Regions from separate parts of the Arthrobacter gengyunqii genome, predicted to be linked through region 1. Evidence: riboswitches for the same ligand, from Rfam matches in the RefSeq annotation. Region 1 holds a riboswitch; each other region holds the start of a gene.
What was found. A riboswitch is a leader RNA that binds a small molecule or an ion and turns the genes downstream of it on or off. The one in region 1 is predicted to bind S-adenosylmethionine.
Positions count from the first base shown of each region.

Region 2: linked by a shared signal. The riboswitch ahead of MUG94_RS10020 (flavin reductase family protein) and the one ahead of MUG94_RS08320 (cobalamin-independent methionine synthase II family protein) in region 1 are both predicted to bind S-adenosylmethionine.
Region 3: linked by a shared signal. The riboswitch ahead of MUG94_RS03450 (ABC transporter substrate-binding protein) and the one ahead of MUG94_RS08320 (cobalamin-independent methionine synthase II family protein) in region 1 are both predicted to bind S-adenosylmethionine.

Region 1 is NZ_CP095461.1:1,815,621-1,820,989, forward strand. It holds gene MUG94_RS08310 (MDR family MFS transporter) at 1-777, shown strand, start outside; gene MUG94_RS08315 (histone-like nucleoid-structuring protein Lsr2) at 942-1,274, shown strand; SAM riboswitch class I at 1,522-1,618, shown strand; gene MUG94_RS08320 (cobalamin-independent methionine synthase II family protein) at 1,627-2,862, shown strand; gene MUG94_RS08325 (acyl-CoA dehydrogenase family protein) at 3,010-4,293, shown strand; gene MUG94_RS08330 (hypothetical protein) at 5,017-5,253, shown strand; gene MUG94_RS08335 (TetR/AcrR family transcriptional regulator) at 5,266-5,369, opposite strand, start outside.
Region 2 is NZ_CP095461.1:2,199,767-2,205,135, forward strand. It holds gene MUG94_RS10010 (nitronate monooxygenase) at 13-1,116, opposite strand; gene MUG94_RS10015 (PhzF family phenazine biosynthesis protein) at 1,126-1,962, opposite strand; SAM riboswitch class IV at 2,067-2,184, shown strand; gene MUG94_RS10020 (flavin reductase family protein) at 2,236-2,742, shown strand; gene aspS (aspartate--tRNA ligase) at 3,047-4,831, opposite strand; gene MUG94_RS10030 (APC family permease) at 4,998-5,369, shown strand, end outside.
Region 3 is NZ_CP095461.1:759,706-765,074, forward strand. It holds gene MUG94_RS03440 (ABC transporter permease) at 1-431, opposite strand, end outside; gene MUG94_RS03445 (ABC transporter permease) at 455-1,414, opposite strand; gene MUG94_RS03450 (ABC transporter substrate-binding protein) at 1,417-3,072, opposite strand; SAM riboswitch class I at 3,171-3,259, opposite strand; gene MUG94_RS03455 (hypothetical protein) at 3,414-3,911, opposite strand; gene MUG94_RS03460 (hypothetical protein) at 4,122-4,346, shown strand; gene MUG94_RS03465 (D-2-hydroxyacid dehydrogenase) at 4,495-5,369, shown strand, end outside.

The DNA of each region.
Region 1 (5,369 bases):
GGCGAAGCCGCCCAGGGCGAGGCCCTGATGCCGCTGTGGATTCCCCTCACCGCCGGTGCCCTGGCCATGGCCGGATTTATTTTCCGCCAGCTGTTCCTCCAGCGCACGGACCGGGCGCTGATGGACCTGCGCACCTTCGGGAGCAAACCGTTCGTCGTTGCCATCGTCCTGGTTCTGGTGAGCATGATGGCGCTCTTCGGCTGCCTCATTGTCCTGCCGCTGTACCTGCAGAACGTCCTGGGGCTCAGCACCCTGAACACCGGTCTGCTGCTTCTTCCCGGCGGTGCCGTGATGGCGATTCTGTCACCCATTGTCGGAGGACTGTTCGACAAGTTCGGCCCCCGTCCGCTGGTGATCCCCGGAGCCCTGGTGCTCAGCGGTGCACTGTGGGGCATGACGACCCTGGACGAGAACAGCTCCGTTCCCGTGGTCATCGTCCTGCACTGCCTGCTCAACACGGGCCTGGGATTCATCTTCACGCCGCTGTTCACCTCGGCCCTGGGTTCCCTGCACAAGTCGCTCTACTCGCACGGCAGCGCGATCATCAATACGCTGCAGCAGTTGGCCGGCGCTGCGGGCACGGCTGTCTTCGTCACCCTGATGACGACCGGCACCACTGCTGCGGTCAATGAAGGAATAGCGGGCATCCCGGCCTCGGCCGCCGGTGTGCACACCGCATTCTTCTGGGGAGCGGTTATCTCGCTGGTGGCGCTGGCGGCGTCCTTCTTCGTGCGCCGGCCCACCAATGAAGTGCCCGACGGCGTGGCCATCCACTAGGCGCGGTAATTCCGGTAATTCCCAGCCTTTCCTGCGGGCACGCGGCCGTGGAATTACTTGTGCCCTGCTATAGCCGAATGTGGCCGGCACCCTATTTTATGGAAGCTGCGCGGCTAAACTTACTGGCAGGGGTGGTTCAGAATTACACGAAAAGGGACAAGCACATGGCCCAGAAAAGACAAGTTCTTCTGATTGATGACCTTACCGGGGAAGACGCACAGGAAACTGTGAAGCTGGCCCTGGACGGTGCGCAGTATGAAATCGACCTGACGACGGAGCATGCGGCTGACCTTCGCGAGAAGTTGGGTCCGTATATCTCCAGCGGACGCCGCCTGCGGGGCGGTTCAAGCACGCGCAGCACAAGGCGGGAAAGTACTGCGCACGGTGAGGACAGCCGAAAGATACGGGAATGGGCTGTTGCAAACGGTTACAAGCCAAGCGCCCGCGGACGCATCAGCCAGGAAATACGCGAAGCGTACAACTCGGCACAAAACTAACAGCCCCGGACACGTCCCTCAGACGTGTCGGAGGCTGTTAGCTCACCACCGATTTCCCGCCGTATTGTTGCTTGTCATTCATCGCGCGCAACATTCCGCCATATGACGGTGCCCGCCGGTCACATAACGTGTCACTGGGATTCCTGCGTCGGCACGTGCATGCTGGGTCGTGAGCCCTTCCACACGGCACCCGGCACCCACCGGGGAAGGGGCGCACCCGCGTTGCCAGTGGATAAAGCCATACCCACAACCATCCAGAGCAGCTGAGAGACCTGCCTCCGCGACGCTGCAGCTTCCCCCGGACATCCTTTCCGGAAAGGTGCTAACGGCAGGAACGATGGAAGGAACACCCATGACGCATGATCACATTCCCACGACCCACGCCGGCTCCTTGCCCCGGACACCGGAACTGATAGCAGCCAATGCCGCCCGCACCTTTGCGGCCGACGGTTTCACCCTGGAACGGACCCCGGAATTCGAGGCGTTGCTGACCGGCGCCGTGGTTGACCTGGTGCAGCGCCAAAAGAACCTTGGCATCACCATCCCGGGAGACGGCGAATACGGCAAAGCAATGTCCAATGCTTTGGATTACGGCGCCTGGTGGACCTACAGCTTCCAGCGCACCGCAGGTCTTGAACTCACCGAATTCAATCCCATCACGGCGGGACCGGTTCGCAGCGAGCCCGGCAACGTTCGGTTGACGTCGTTCGCGGACAGGAGGGACTGGACCCGATTCGCTGCCGCCTATTCGGATCCGGAAAGCGGTATTCACCTCGGCCGGAACGCAACCGCCTTTCCCTCGGCCACTGGCCCGATCAGCTATACCGGCCAGGCAGCCCTCGCCAGCGACATTGCGAACCTCAAGGCAGGATTGGAAGCTGCTGACCTCGCCACCGGGTTCATTACAGCTCTGTCACCCGGATCCGCCAGCCGCATCGGCAATGACTACTACGGAAGCGAAGAAGAATTCATCTACGCATGGGCAGATGTCCTTCGCGAAGAATACAAGGCCATCGTCGAAGCCGGACTGGTTGTGCAGATTGATGACCCGTCTATCGCCGAAAACTGGGACCAGATCAATCCCGAGCCGAGCGTGGAAGACTACCGCCGCTTCACTCAGATCCGGATTGAAGCGTTGAATTACGCCCTGCGCGGGCTGCCCGAAGATCAGGTCCGTTTCCATGTCTGCTGGGGTTCGTGGCACGGACCCCACGCCACCGACATCGAGTTCAACCACATTGTTGACCTGGTGCTGGGCATCAATGCCGGAGCCTATTCCTTTGAAGCCGCCAATGTCCGGCATGAGCATGAGTGGGCCATCTGGCGCGGCAAGCGGCTGCCCGAGGGCAAAATCCTGATTCCCGGCGTCGTATCCCATGCCACCAATGTTGTGGAGCACCCGGAGCTGGTGGCGCAGCGGATAGAACGCTTCGCGGGGCTCGTGGGCCGTGAGAACATCATCGCCGGCACCGACTGCGGCCTGGGTGGACGCATCCACCCGGATATTGCCGCAGCGAAGCTCGAGTCGCTGGGTCAGGGAGCGCGCATCGCGGCAGGCAACCTGTTGGCTGGAGCTTCACTCCGATAAGGGCAACCGGACCAAGTAGTTCCGTGGGCGCGGCCGCGTGTTGTGCCCACGGAACTGCTCGCCGGAAACCCTTGACGGCGTCCTGTGCCGGGGACATACTCGGTTACTAAACGATCATTTAGTATCGAATAACAGGCCGGAGCCGACATGACGACCATCCGAATTGCAGACCAGCCGGAGACCACAGAGTTGAACGGATCAGCCGACGATCCGGCGGCTGCCGGCTTCAGCTTCGATCCGACGGCCGTCCAGGACGTGGACAGTGACCTGTACCTCCTGGACAACCTCCTTGACGAGCAGGCCAAGGATGTCCAGCGACGCGTGCGCGCCTTCGTGGACGAGGATCTGCTGCCGGTTATCAATGGCTACTGGGAGCGTGCCGAAGTCCCTTATGAGCTGATCCCGAAGCTCGCGGCCCTTAACATCGCGGGGGGAACCATCAAAGGATACGGCTGCCCCGGGCTGACCCGGCTTGCCGCTTCCACCGCTGCTGCTGAGCTGGCCCGCGGCGACGGGTCCATCAACACGTTCTTCGGCGTGCATTCCGGGCTGGCCATGGGCAGTATCGACATGCTCGGCTCCGAGGAGCAGAAACAGCGGTGGCTGCCATCCATGGCCCGGTTCGAGAAAATTGGAGCTTTTGCGCTGACTGAACCGGGACACGGGTCCGACTCTGTCTCCCTGGAGACCTCCGCGCGCCGCGACGGGGACGAATATGTCCTCAACGGCAGCAAGCGGTGGATCGGCAACGCGAGCTTCGCCGACGTCGTCATCATTTACGCCCGGGATGAAGCAGACGGTGCCGTCAAGGGCTTTGTCATGGAAAAGGATGCTGAAGGTAATCACCCGGCCGGTTACAGTGCTGAGGTCATCACCGGAAAGATCGGCAAGCGAGCCGTCCTGCAGCCGAACATCATCATCGAGAACCTTCGTATTCCGGCGGAAAACCGGCTGGAGAACTGCAACTCCTTCAAGGACGTCAACAAGGTGCTGGCGGCCACCCGTGGGGGAGTGGCGTGGGAGGCGCTGGGCCATGCCGTTGCGGCCTACGAAATTGCCGTGGCCTACGCCAAGACCCGTGTGCAGTTCGGGAAGGAAATTGGCCGGTTCCAGCTGGTGCAGAACAAGCTGGCCAACATGCTGGCCCAGCTGACCGCCATCAAACTGACGTGTTTCCGCCTGAACGAGCTGGCGGACGAGGGCAATATGACCGGGCCGATGGCGTCAATGGCCAAAATGTTTGCGGCACGCCAGGGCCGCTGGATCTGCTCGGAGGCGCGGGACATTATGGGCGGCAACGGGCTGCTGCTGGAGAACCATGTTGCCCGGCACCTCACCGATATGGAAGTTGTCTTCACCTATGAGGGCACTGACAGCATGCAGTCCCTGATCCTGGGGCGGCACATCACCGGGTTCTCGGCGTTCGCGTAGCCGGCACCCCGGGGGAGCAGTAACGGGCAGTCGTAACGGGCAGTCGTACCGGGGAGGCGACAGAGGAAGACCGACGGGGAGGGCGGCGCTGAAGGCGCCGCCCTCCCCTGCATTCCGAATTGTGTGCAGGGGGCAGCCCACTTGCACAGAGCTGTTGAAGTGGCAATTTCGAGTGTAGGCAGGCGAATGGCCTCCGCTTCGTATCCACTTATATCAATTGATATAAAAGTTTCTGGATATAATCCGAAAAAACACGCGCCTTGCAACCATCAACACCTCCCAGCCGCACAACCTCCCAGCAACGAAATGCTGCCAAGACTAGGGGAGTGTCTGTGTCTACTGAACTGGGCTCTCTGGCTGGCCGCTCCGGAATGTCTCTTCCAATTTCCGGCATCTTGGTTCGATGTTCGACGGCTTCGGAATTAACTACCCGCCCCTTCTTCCAAACCCCTGACGGGGACAATTCGTCTCCTATCCAAACGACGTGGTTCGAGGGAGGGGACTGGACGCGGTTCTCTTACACCGAGAATGGCGAGGAGATCCTGCTGCACAGACCAGACTTGAGCAAGCCGCCTGCCCCGCATCCGCGGGCCGCCTGGACCAGGCGGCCCGAGTTACGCCGCTCACGGCGTGTTGACAAGGCTCCTGAGGGACGGTGGAGAGTCTGCGGATTTTGTTCAGTTTCAGGAATCCGTTCATCCCGTTCCACAGGAGTCCCGGTTCGTGGTTGAAGGCTTCGAGAGTATCCGCATCGGAAACCAGGCACTCGTCACGAAAAAAGTGCAGCTTTACAGCGACGGCAAACGGTCAAATACTTTCTGGACACTAAATGAGGCAGTCGTTAAATCAGACTGGGGCGGCGCGGAGTCATATCTGGTTAATGATGTGGAAAGCGCCTTGGATGCGATGGGAACTGCGCTGAGAAGCAAGGTCCAGAAATTCTTATCAACGTCCCGGTAAGCCTTACTTACCTCAGCGCCCTTCGACCCCGAGCAGCCGAAGGGCCATGAGGCTGTGGTGCTCACCGATCTCCGCAGCGCTGAGCCGTCCGTCGCTTCGGTACCAGCGGGCCACAT
Region 2 (5,369 bases), 380 kb from region 1:
CCGCGACCGACCTCAATCGGCCAGTCCGAACAGCCGGCGGAGAATCACCGGTGCCGGACCTTCAGCGGCGTGCCGGAACCCTGTTCCGGCCCACAGGCTGACTCCTTCCGGATTGCCTGCCGCCGCGGCGGCGGCCCGGAGCTGGCCGGTGATGTGATTGACGTACGGATAGGCGTCCGGGGCATCCGGATGGGCACGCATGAAGTCATTGGTCAGCCCTCTGGCTGGACGGCCGGAGAAGGCCCGTGTCAGCGAAGTGTCAGGATCCCTGCGGCCCTGTACAGCGTCCATCAACCCGCCGCGGTGCACTGTGCTGGTCCCGGCTTCGTCGCTGAGCAGCAGCAGTGTTCCCACTTGGACGGCACCCGCCCCGGCGGCCAGAGCTGCGGACGCGTCCTCCGGGGTGGAAATCCCTCCCGCTGCAACCAACGGGAGCGGGCAGGCTTCTCGAACCTGGCCCAGCAGGTCCGTCAGCGCCACCTCGCCGGGGACCTTCCCGCTGTCCAGCGTTCCCCGGTGTCCGCCTGCCTCCGGGCCCTGCACGCACAGGATGTGCGCTCCCGCCTCCGCGGCCGCGCGGGCCTCGCCGGCGTCGGTGACCGTCACCACGCTGCAGATTCCCTGCGCCGCAAGCTCCGCGAAGACCGCCGGTTCCGGCAGTCCGAAGGTGAAGGACACTACCGGGACCCGCTCCCGCAGGACCAGCTCCAGCTTGGCCTGCCAGCCGTCGTCGTCGGTGGGATCCGGCATCCCGGGTTCGGGGACGGTGGTTCCAGCCGGCCCCTGCCCTGCTGCTGCGACCAGGTCCTCACGGAAGGTCAGGGCGGCTTCGATTCTTCGGGCTTGGGCTGCGGCCTTCGCCGCGGCCTGATCCTGCGCGGCGACCGGGTAGGTGTTGGCAGCATCCGGTACGAAGAGGTTCAGGCCAAAGGGCCTGCCGCTCAGCCGGCGCAGCTGGGTGATCTGGTCCGCCACGGATTCGGCGCTTTTGTAGCCGGCGGCCAGGAAGCCGAGCCCGCCGGCCTCCCCCACGGCGGCAGCCAGCTCCGGGGTGGAAGGCCCTCCGGCCATGGGCGCACCGATAACCGGAAGGGCGAGGGACTTTAGGGTGAACATGGTGCCGGATTACAGCGTGACGGTGCCGTCAATGCAGGTGACCGTGGATCCGCCCACCCAAATTTTGCGGTCCCGGGTGAAGACCCGGACCCGGCCGGAGCGCTGGACGGCAGTGCCCTGGGTGACGACGTAGCGTTCCGGTGCCAGTGAGGCTCCGATCAGCCACTGGGCGAGTCCGGCATTGAGGCTGCCGGTGACCGGATCCTCTGCAATACCGAGACCCGGTACGAAGGCGCGCACTTCAAAGTCCGTTTCCGCGTCCGCCGGCTGCGCACCGATGACGCCCACGCGCAGGTTGCCCATGATCGTCGGGTCCGGGTTCAGCGCCAGGACGGTTGCGGCGTCCGGGAGCAGCAGTCCCAGCCAGCCCGGTCCGTTGTCGATCCAGTTGGAGGCGAGGATTTGCTCCGTTTCCAGGCCCAGTGCCCGCCGGGCCTGGTCCAGGACGTCGTCCTCCAGCTCACCGGAGCGCAGCAGGGGCGGAGCGGCAAACGCCGCGATCCCGGCATTGGCGTGCAGCGTCACAAGCCCTATGCCGCATTCCTGCACGACGACGTCGGGGTACCGGCGCTTGGCTCCGGTCTCCAGCCAGGCGTGGCACGTGCCCAGCGTGGGGTGTCCGGCGAAGGGAATCTCCCCGCCGGGGGTGAAGATCCGGACCCGGTAGTCGGCCCCGTCCACGGTGGGCGGCAGGACGAAGGTGGTCTCGGAAAGGTTGGTCCACCGGGCAAAGGATGCCATCTCGGCATCCGTCAGCCCTTCCGCTTCGAGCACCACTGCCAGTGGGTTGCCCAAATACGGTTCGCTGCCGAAAACGTCCACCTGTTTAAACCACCGCTGTCTCATTCTTCACACTGTATCCCTTCATTCCCATGACTTTTATGAAGCGGAGTTTACGAACTGTGGCGGGGGTTTGTGTCCCGGTGCTGCCCGGCCTACGTTGGAGCAGGAATCAAGAGTTCCAGCCACGGGCCCTGGCCGGCTGGACGGCAACCCTCTCGCCGTAGCGGGGTGCTCCAGGTGACGATTCGGCCGCCCGAACCCATTCCGGCGCGGCAAGTACTGCGCTTCGCCGTTGCTTCTTTCCGGCCTGGCGCTTGAGGCAAAGGACCTATGCGCATGACACTTTTGACCGACCTTCAGCCCGCTGCGCTGCGGCGGGCCTTTTCCCGATTCCCCTCCGGCGTTGCGGCTTTGTGCGCGGTCATCGACGGAAAGCCGCAGGGCCTTGTCGCGTCTTCGTTTACGGTCGGGGTTTCCATGGATCCGCCGCTGGTGATGTTCGCCGTGCAGAACACGTCCCGCACCTGGCCCGTCCTGCGCGGTGCCGGACGGATCGGGGTGTCGGTTCTCGGATCCGATCATGAGGGCGTCTGCAAGCAGATTGCTTCCAATACAGGCGACCGCTTTGCCGGGCTGAGCCTGCACACTGACACCTCCGGTTCACTCTTCCTGGACCGGGCAGCCCTGTGGCTCGAGTGCTCTGTGGAAAAGGAGATTCCGGCCGGCGACCATGCGGTGGTGCTGCTGCGCGTCCACGGCCATGCTTCCCACGAGGACGCCCACGAACCGCTGGTCTTCCACGGCTCAGCCTTCCGGCATTTGGGGGTTCCCGCCTTCGCCTGACAGCCGCGGGCCGCCGTTTCCCTCCGGTTTGGGAAGTCCCTCCGGTTTGGGAAATCCCTGCCACTGCGGACCGGTCACTTTTTCCCAAAACGGAGGGAACGGGACAAAACGGAGGGAAACAAAGCCCTACATCCGGAAAGCACGGAGCCCGGCCGCCATAAAAGACGACCGGGCTCCGTGCACCGCTTGGGCCTGTCAGACTGTGCACCTGTCAGACTGTGCAACCCGCCAGGCTCTGCAACCAGTCAGGCTGTACAATCCGCCAGGCTCACCGGGGCAAGCCGGGCTGCATGTCCGCCGGGACTTAGCTTTCCTGCGGCTTGTCCTGCTTCTTCTCAGGCTTGAAGTCCACGCCGGCTTCCTTGCGCTGCTGGGCAGTGATCGGAGCCGGTGCCGCGGTCAGCGGGTCGTAGCCGCCGCCGGACTTCGGGAACGCTATGACGTCGCGGATGGACTCGGTGCCGGCCAGCAGGGCCACCACACGGTCCCAACCGAAGGCGATGCCGCCGTGGGGCGGTGCGCCGTACTTGAAACCTTCGAGCAGGAAGCCGAACTTCTCCTGCGCGTCCTCCTGCGAAAGGCCCATGACCTTGAAGACGCGTTCCTGCACGTCGCGCTGGTGGATACGGATGGAACCGCCGCCGATTTCATTGCCGTTGCAGACAATGTCATAGGCGTAGGCCAGGGCCGACTCCGGATCGGTGTCGAACGTGTCCATGAACTCAGGCTTGGGAGACGTGAACGCGTGGTGCACGGCCGTCCAGGCGCCGCCGCCCACTGCCACGTCACCGGCTGCCACAGCGGCCGACGCCGGCTCGAACATGGGAGCGTCCACAATCCACACGAAGGCCCAGTCGTTGGGATCGATCAGACCGGTGCGGTGGCCGATCTCCACGCGGGCGGCGCCGAGCAGTGCACGGGAGGCGGTTGTCTCGCCGGCAGCGAAGAAGACGCAGTCGCCGGGCTTGGCGCCAACCTTCTCCGCGAGGTTCTCACGCTCGAAGTCGGTGAGGTTCTTGGCAACGGGACCGGTCAGGGTGCCGTCCTCCTGGACCAGCACGTAAGCCAGGCCCTTGGCGCCGCGCTGCTTGGCCCATTCCTGCCACGCATCCAGGGTGCGGCGGGGCTGCGAGGCACCGCCGGGCATGACGACGGCGCCCACGTACGGGGCCTGGAACACGCGGAACGTGGTGTCCTTGAAGAAGTCGGTCAGCTCGGTCAGCTCCAGGCCGAACCGCAGGTCCGGCTTGTCCGAACCAAAGCGGGCCATGGCGTCCCGGTAGGTCATGCGCTGGATCGGGGTGGGGATCTCGACGTCGATCAGCTTCCACAGGGCCTTCACCACGGACTCGCCCAGGGCAATGATGTCGTCTTCCTCGACGAAGCTCGCCTCAATGTCCAGCTGAGTGAACTCCGGCTGGCGGTCCGCGCGGAAGTCTTCATCGCGGTAGCAGCGGGCGATCTGGTAGTACTTCTCGAAGCCGCCCACCTGCAGCAGCTGCTTGAACAGCTGCGGTGACTGGGGCAGTGCGTACCAGGATCCCGGGGCCAGACGCGCCGGAACCACGAAGTCGCGGGCACCCTCGGGGGTGGAACGGGTCAGCGTGGGGGTTTCGATTTCCACGAAACCTTCGTCATGCAGCAGGTTCCGGGCAATGCGGTTGGCCTCGGAACGCAGGCGCATGTTCCGGGCCGGAGCCGGACGGCGCAGGTCCAGGTAGCGGTGCTTCAGGCGGGCCTCTTCGCCAACCTCCACGTGCTCGTCAATCTGGAACGGAAGCGGGTCTGAGGTGTTCAGGACCACGACGTCGTCAGTGATGACTTCCACTTCACCGGTGGCCAGCGAGGGGTTCTCGTTGCCTTCCGGGCGCTTCTGCACGGTACCGGTGATCTGAAGGACATATTCGTTGCGCAGCCCGTGGAAGACGTCCTCTTCGCGGACCACCACCTGGGCCACTCCGGAGGCGTCACGGAGGTCGAGGAAAGCAACCCCGCCGTGGTCCCGCCGTCGGGCCACCCAGCCAGCGAGGGTGACGGTCTGTCCAATATGCTCGGCCCTTAGGGAACCAAGGGCATGAGTGCGCAGCACAGCAGTCCTTTCAAGATTGCTTGCGGAAAACACTGTTCCCGCTCATTGTGAATACAAGGTCTCTTCATGAGTTTACCGGTGTTCACATCCTTTCCCAGCCAAGGGCACGGCTGCGCAGCCCGGTGCGGGCGCGGCACCGCCCGGGCCCGACCGAATGGAGGGACGCGTGTCCGGAAGCTCCTCAGAGAAACTCCCGCTGGGCGGTTTTGACGCCACCACTGTGGGAATCGGCTGCATGGTTGGCGGCGGCATTTTTGTGGTCCTGCCGCTGGTTGCGGACGCTGCCGGCTTTGCACTCGCCGCGTCCCTGGCCCTTGCCGCACTGGTGGCCTATTGCACAGCGGCGTCCACTTTCCTGCTCAGCGCCGGGCTGCGCATCAGCGGGCACCGCAACGCCGGAGGTACAGCGCGTACCGCGGCCCGGGTCCTCATGGGGCCCTACATGGGTTTCTTCACGGGCTGGACGATGGTCTGCGCCCTGGTGACGTCTGCTGCCGTGCTCGCCCTGACCTTCGGGTTGTATGTGGTGCCCGGGCAA
Region 3 (5,369 bases), 1.1 Mb from region 1:
GGAACCGCGAGCAGGACATCGACCAGGCGCATGGTGACCGCGTCGGCGGCGCGTCCGCCGGTGGCGGCGAGAACACCGATTCCGGTGCCGGCCACCAGCCCGATCAGCACGGCCAGCCCGGCGGTCAGGAACGTCTGCGAGGTCCCGTGCACCACGCGGGCAAACACGTCCCGGCCCAGGTGGTCGGTGCCGAACCAGTGCTCGGCCGTGGGCGCCTGGAACTTTTCCTGCGGGATGCCGCTGATCGGATCCTGTCCGGTGAAGAGTCCGGGAAAGAGCGCCCAGGTGGCGATCAGGAGCACCGGCAGCAGGGACAGGGCGAGGGCGGGGCGCACTCCCGGCCGCCGTCGTCGTCGTGCCGGTGCGGCGGGCGGGTCTGCCGGGCCGGGCGCAACGTCGCCCGGTGCTGCGGAAGGGGAAAGAAGGGTCATCGGGAGTCCTTGGGGAAGCGGTGTCAGGAGACCAGGGCGGGGGCTGAACCCTGCCGGGAGTCTTTGAGGATGCGCGGATCCAGCAGCGGGTGCAGCAGATCCACGAGGAGGTTGACCGCCACAAACACCGTGGCCGTCAGCAGCACCAGGCCCTGGACCAGGGGGACGTCCTGGGTGGTGACTGCCTGCAGGACCACCGAGCCCAGGCCTGCGCGCGCAAACACGGTCTCCGTGATCACCGAACCGGCAAAAAGCGTGCCCACGGTGATGCCCAGAATGGTCATGGCGGGACCGGCCGCGTTCTTCAGTACGTGCCGGTAGAAAATCCAGGCCGGAGAGGCGCCCTTCGCCCGGAGCACATCAATGAACGGCTGCCGGTAGACCTGCTCCACGCTCTTGAGCAGCACCTGCGCCATGGGCGCCGAGACGTGGACGGCCAGTACGAGGACCGGCACGGCGAGGGAGAGGAAGGACCCGTCGGGGAACAGCGAAAGCAACCCCAGCCGGATGGAGAGCAGTTCCAGCAGCACAAGCCCGAGCCAGAACACCGGCACGGCGGAGAACAGCGGCGGCAGGTTCGCCAGTGCCCGGCGCAGCACCGGCGACGGTGCCAGGGCGGCCGCCGCGACCACGGCCAGGGCGATGACGGCGGCGGTCACCAGCGCCGAGCCGGCCAGCGCCAGGGTGGAACCGATGGCGCCGCCGATGCGCTCGGTCACCGGCTCGCCCGAGGTCAGGGAGTAGCCGACGTCGCCGCGCAGCAGGGCGGCCAGCTGCTGGAGGTACTGGATGAGCAGCGGCTGGTCGTAGCCGTATTGGCGTTTCATGGTGTCGATCGCGGCCTGGTCCACCGCGGAGTCGGAGGTCAGGAAGATAGTGACCGGATCGCTGGGCAGCAGCTGCACGGCGAGGAAAATCAGGGTGTACGCGAGCCAGACCACCAGCAGTGCCTGCCCGATCCGGTGCACGAGGTAGCGGGCCACGGTTAGCCGTCCACTTTCCAGGCGCCCTGGAAGATGGGAGCGGTGCCGGAGGTGAACTCGATGTGCGTGTTGCGGTGCGCGCCGTAGACCTGGACTTCATCCCAGAGGACCAGGGAAAAGGCCTTGTCCACTACGAGCGCCTGCTGCTCGGCCGCCAGGACCTCGTCCCGTTCCGGGCCCGGGGCTGCGGCGCGCTCGGCGGCGAACAGGGCATTCAGCTCCGGGTCAGAGGTGTGGGTCATGGTGTTGTTGGCCGGTTCGAAGATGGGCCCGAGTCCGCCGTAGATGAACTGGCGGGTGCCGAAGAACTCGACGTTCGGATCGGGCATGGCGGTGGTGAGGAACGTGTTGTCGCCGGCCCGGTTGTTCAGTTTTACGCCGATCTGCCGCCACTGCTGTTCGATCAGTTCGAAGGCCGGCTTGATGACCACCGAGTTGTTGGAGCTGGTGACCGTGATTTCAAGCTTCTCCCCGTCCTTTTCCCGGATACCGTCGCTGCCTTCCTTCCAGCCGGCGTCGTCCAGCAGTTGCCGTGCCTTCTCCGGGTCGTAGGCCAGATCCGTGCTCAGATCCACGAAGCCGGGGGCCTGGTGGTTCAGGACCGACGCGGCCAGGGTGTAGCTCTCGGAAAGCACGGTGTCCTTGATGCTCTGCCGGTCGATGCCAACCTGCAGGGCCTGCCGCACGGTGGGATCGCCCAGTTTTCCGCTGCCGGTGCGCACGGCTGCCATGTTGACGGTGAGGTCCACGCCGTCGGCCGCCAGCACCTGGTTGCCGCTGGCCGCCAGCGCCGCCTCGTCCACCGGCTGCAGGCCGCGCACCAGATCCACCTGCCCGGACTGCACGGCGCCGGCGCGGTGCGCGACCTCGGGCAGGTACTTGATGACCACGCTGTCCAGGTGCGCCTCGCCCGGGTTGTCCGCTCCGTCCGGAGCCCAGGCATAGCCGTCCCGCTTCACGAGCACGACTTCCTCGTCGGGCTTTTCCGATTCATAGACAAAGGGTCCGGAACCGGAAATGGAGGAGATGGCGGACTGTCCGGCAGCATCCTTCTGCAGGGTGGCAGGGGAGACGAGGCCGGCGGTGACGGAGGAGGTGGCGCGCAGGAAGTTGGAGTTCGGGGCCTCCAGGGTTACCTTCACCTGGTCGGCTCCGATCACTTCGGCGGTCTTGTAGCGGGCGAAGTCCACGTTCGGCTGGATCTGCGCGGCGGGAACGCCCAGGCCAAAACTGTCCAGGTTGGCCTTCACCGCCGCAGCGTCGAGCGGAGATCCGTCGCTGAAACTGACGTCGGGGCGGATGGTGAAAGTGAACTCCGTGCTGTCGGCGTTGGCGGAGAACGCGGAGGCAATCCACGGCACCAGTTCCCCCTTCTCCGGATCAAAGTAGGTCAGGCGGTCCAGGACGCTGTTGAGCACGTTGGCTTTTTCGTAGAACCGGGCAGCCTGCGTCTGCCAGTTGTTGATGGGGGTGACCTCCGCATAGACCAGGGTGCCGCCGGAAACGGGTTCCCCGGTACCGGCCGGCGAGTTGGCAGCTGCGGTTTCCGGACCGGATCCGCAGCCGCCCAAGGCGAGTGCAGCAGCAGCCAGCAGCGCGGCGAGGCGCGGGGCAGCGGGGGAGCGGCGGGTACGGGAAGGGGATGGGTGGGCAGGCATGAAGAGTCCTCTCAGTCAACACCGGGGAACACTGCGTTCACGCACGCTGGAGGCGTCACTGAGAAGGACTCTGCAGTGACGGACCAACGCCGGAAGTGAGTCCATCGGTCCTGGCATGAGCACCGGCCCCGAAGGGTGGTTGCTGCGGCGTCAACGAGCCAGGTCTCTCAGCCGCTCTGGATGGTTAGTGTCCGTACCGGAAAGGCGGACAGGACCATGGAAGCTGAGAAACGCAGACCGGGGCAAGACAATGACGCGGCATTTCCGTAAACGCCGGCAGGTGTTGTTTTATGACGCGTCTGACATTCCCGTTGTCATAAAGGGCGTCACCAACGGGATCACTAACGACGGCGGACGGGCCGGCGCGACGGCGGCCGGCCGGGTTTCGCCGTCGACCGCTCACCCGGCGGCAGGCCGCGCACCCGGCGCCGCCCGTCGCTGAGCAGGCGCACGCCCTCGTCCAGGGTGTCGCGCAGCTCCATCAGCGCGAACTGGTAGCGCTCCGGCTCCCGGCTGGCCCGGCGCAGATAGAGGGTGCAGGCCGCTGCCATCCGCAGGAGTACTCCGGTGTTGGCTGAGCCCCCGCGCATGTAGGTGAGGGTTTCCATAATTCGGTCACGGGCGTCCAGCACCGTGCCGCGCAGCCGGGCCTCGCCGTCGGATCCATCGACGACGCGGGGTTCGATGGCTGCCAGCGACCGCTTCAGGTGCAGGTCCATGATCAGCGCATTCAGGGCCGCCGACTCCTCGCGGCGGTCGATGCCCGCGCGGGTGCTCCAGCCCGCTCCCATGCCCACTATGAGGCCGAGGATGGGCGCGGTGAATGCCAGCCATTCCATGCAGGACCTCCGGACGGTGCGTTCTTCGACGGTACCTTCGGGCCCTTAACCCGGGCCAGCGTTGGGGCGGGTTCCCGAGGTGCACAAAGGAAATTCGCCGGCCGTCAAGCCGGTCTTGAAAGCAGGGGACCGAACCTGTCCGCAATACCCTGCGCTGTGCCGTTCCGGCAGGCCTAGCGTGAACTATTACGGGCCAAGGAGGCGAGAACTATGGGCCTGATGGAAATCGAACTGGCCAAAGCGGTGCACCGGGAGCGTTTGGCGGATGCGGCCCGACAGCGGCAGCGCAAAGAGTGCCAGCGTATGGCACGGGAGCAGGAAGCTGCGGATACGGCGGATCAGCGCATCAGCCCGAAGGTGGACTGGCCAATATTCTCGCTGCGGATTGGCGGCTTTCAACTGGTCGCATTCCGAACCGTGAGGCTCGGATCTTAATCCTCTGCGGCTGCTCACGAGGAACTGAAGAATCCGGTGAGCCCCGGGACGGATCAGGAACTCACCGTGGAACCGGCCGGTTCCTGCGTGTCCGCTGCCCGTATGGCCGGGCCGATCTGCTCTTGGCCGTAGGCCGTAGGGTGGATCCATGCAGCCTCAACCCGTCATCGCAGTCCTGGCCGGCGCCCAACCCGTGGAAGGACTAGCCGCGCTTGAACGGCAGGCCGAGGTTCGGGTCACCGACGCTGCAGGGCTGCCGGAAGCCCTGGCCGGAGCGGACATTCTCTACCTCTGGGACTTCTTCGCCGACGGCGTCCGGCAGGCGTGGCCGGCCGCCGGATCGCTGCAATGGATCCATGTTCCCGCTGCCGGAGTGGAGAAGCTGCTGTTCCCCGAGCTGGTGGCCTCCGACGTTGTGCTCACCAACGCGCGGGGACTCTTCGACCGTCCCATGGCCGAACACGTACTGGGTGCGATGCTGCACTTCGCCAAGGACTTCGGCCGGGCTGCGGCTCAGCGGCAGCAGAAGCAGTGGCGCCGGTACGCCACCACCGACCTGGCCGGCGCCTCGGTGCTGGTGGCCGGCACCGGCAGCATCGGCCGCTGCACCGCACGCCTGCTGACCGCAGTCGGGATGCGGGTGCAGGGACTTGGACGCACCGCCCGCACCGGTGACCCGGATTTCGGAACCATCCATGCCAGCGCCGACTTCGCCGCCGTCGTCGGGACCTTTGATTACGTGGTTCTGGCGGCGCCGCTGACGTCGGCAACCCGGGGAATGCTCGGCCGCGGGGTGCTGGCGGCGATGAAGCCGACGGCGGTCCTCGTCAACGTGGGCCGCGGAGCGTTGGCGGAGGAGACAGCGCTGGAGGAGGCGCTGCGCAACGGGACCCTGGCGGGGGCTGCGCTGGATGTCTTCGAGACCGAGCCGCTGCCCGGCAACAGCGGGCTGTGGGAGCTGGACAACGTGCTGATCACCCCGCACCTCTCCGGAGATGCACGAAAGCAGCTGCCGGCGCTGGC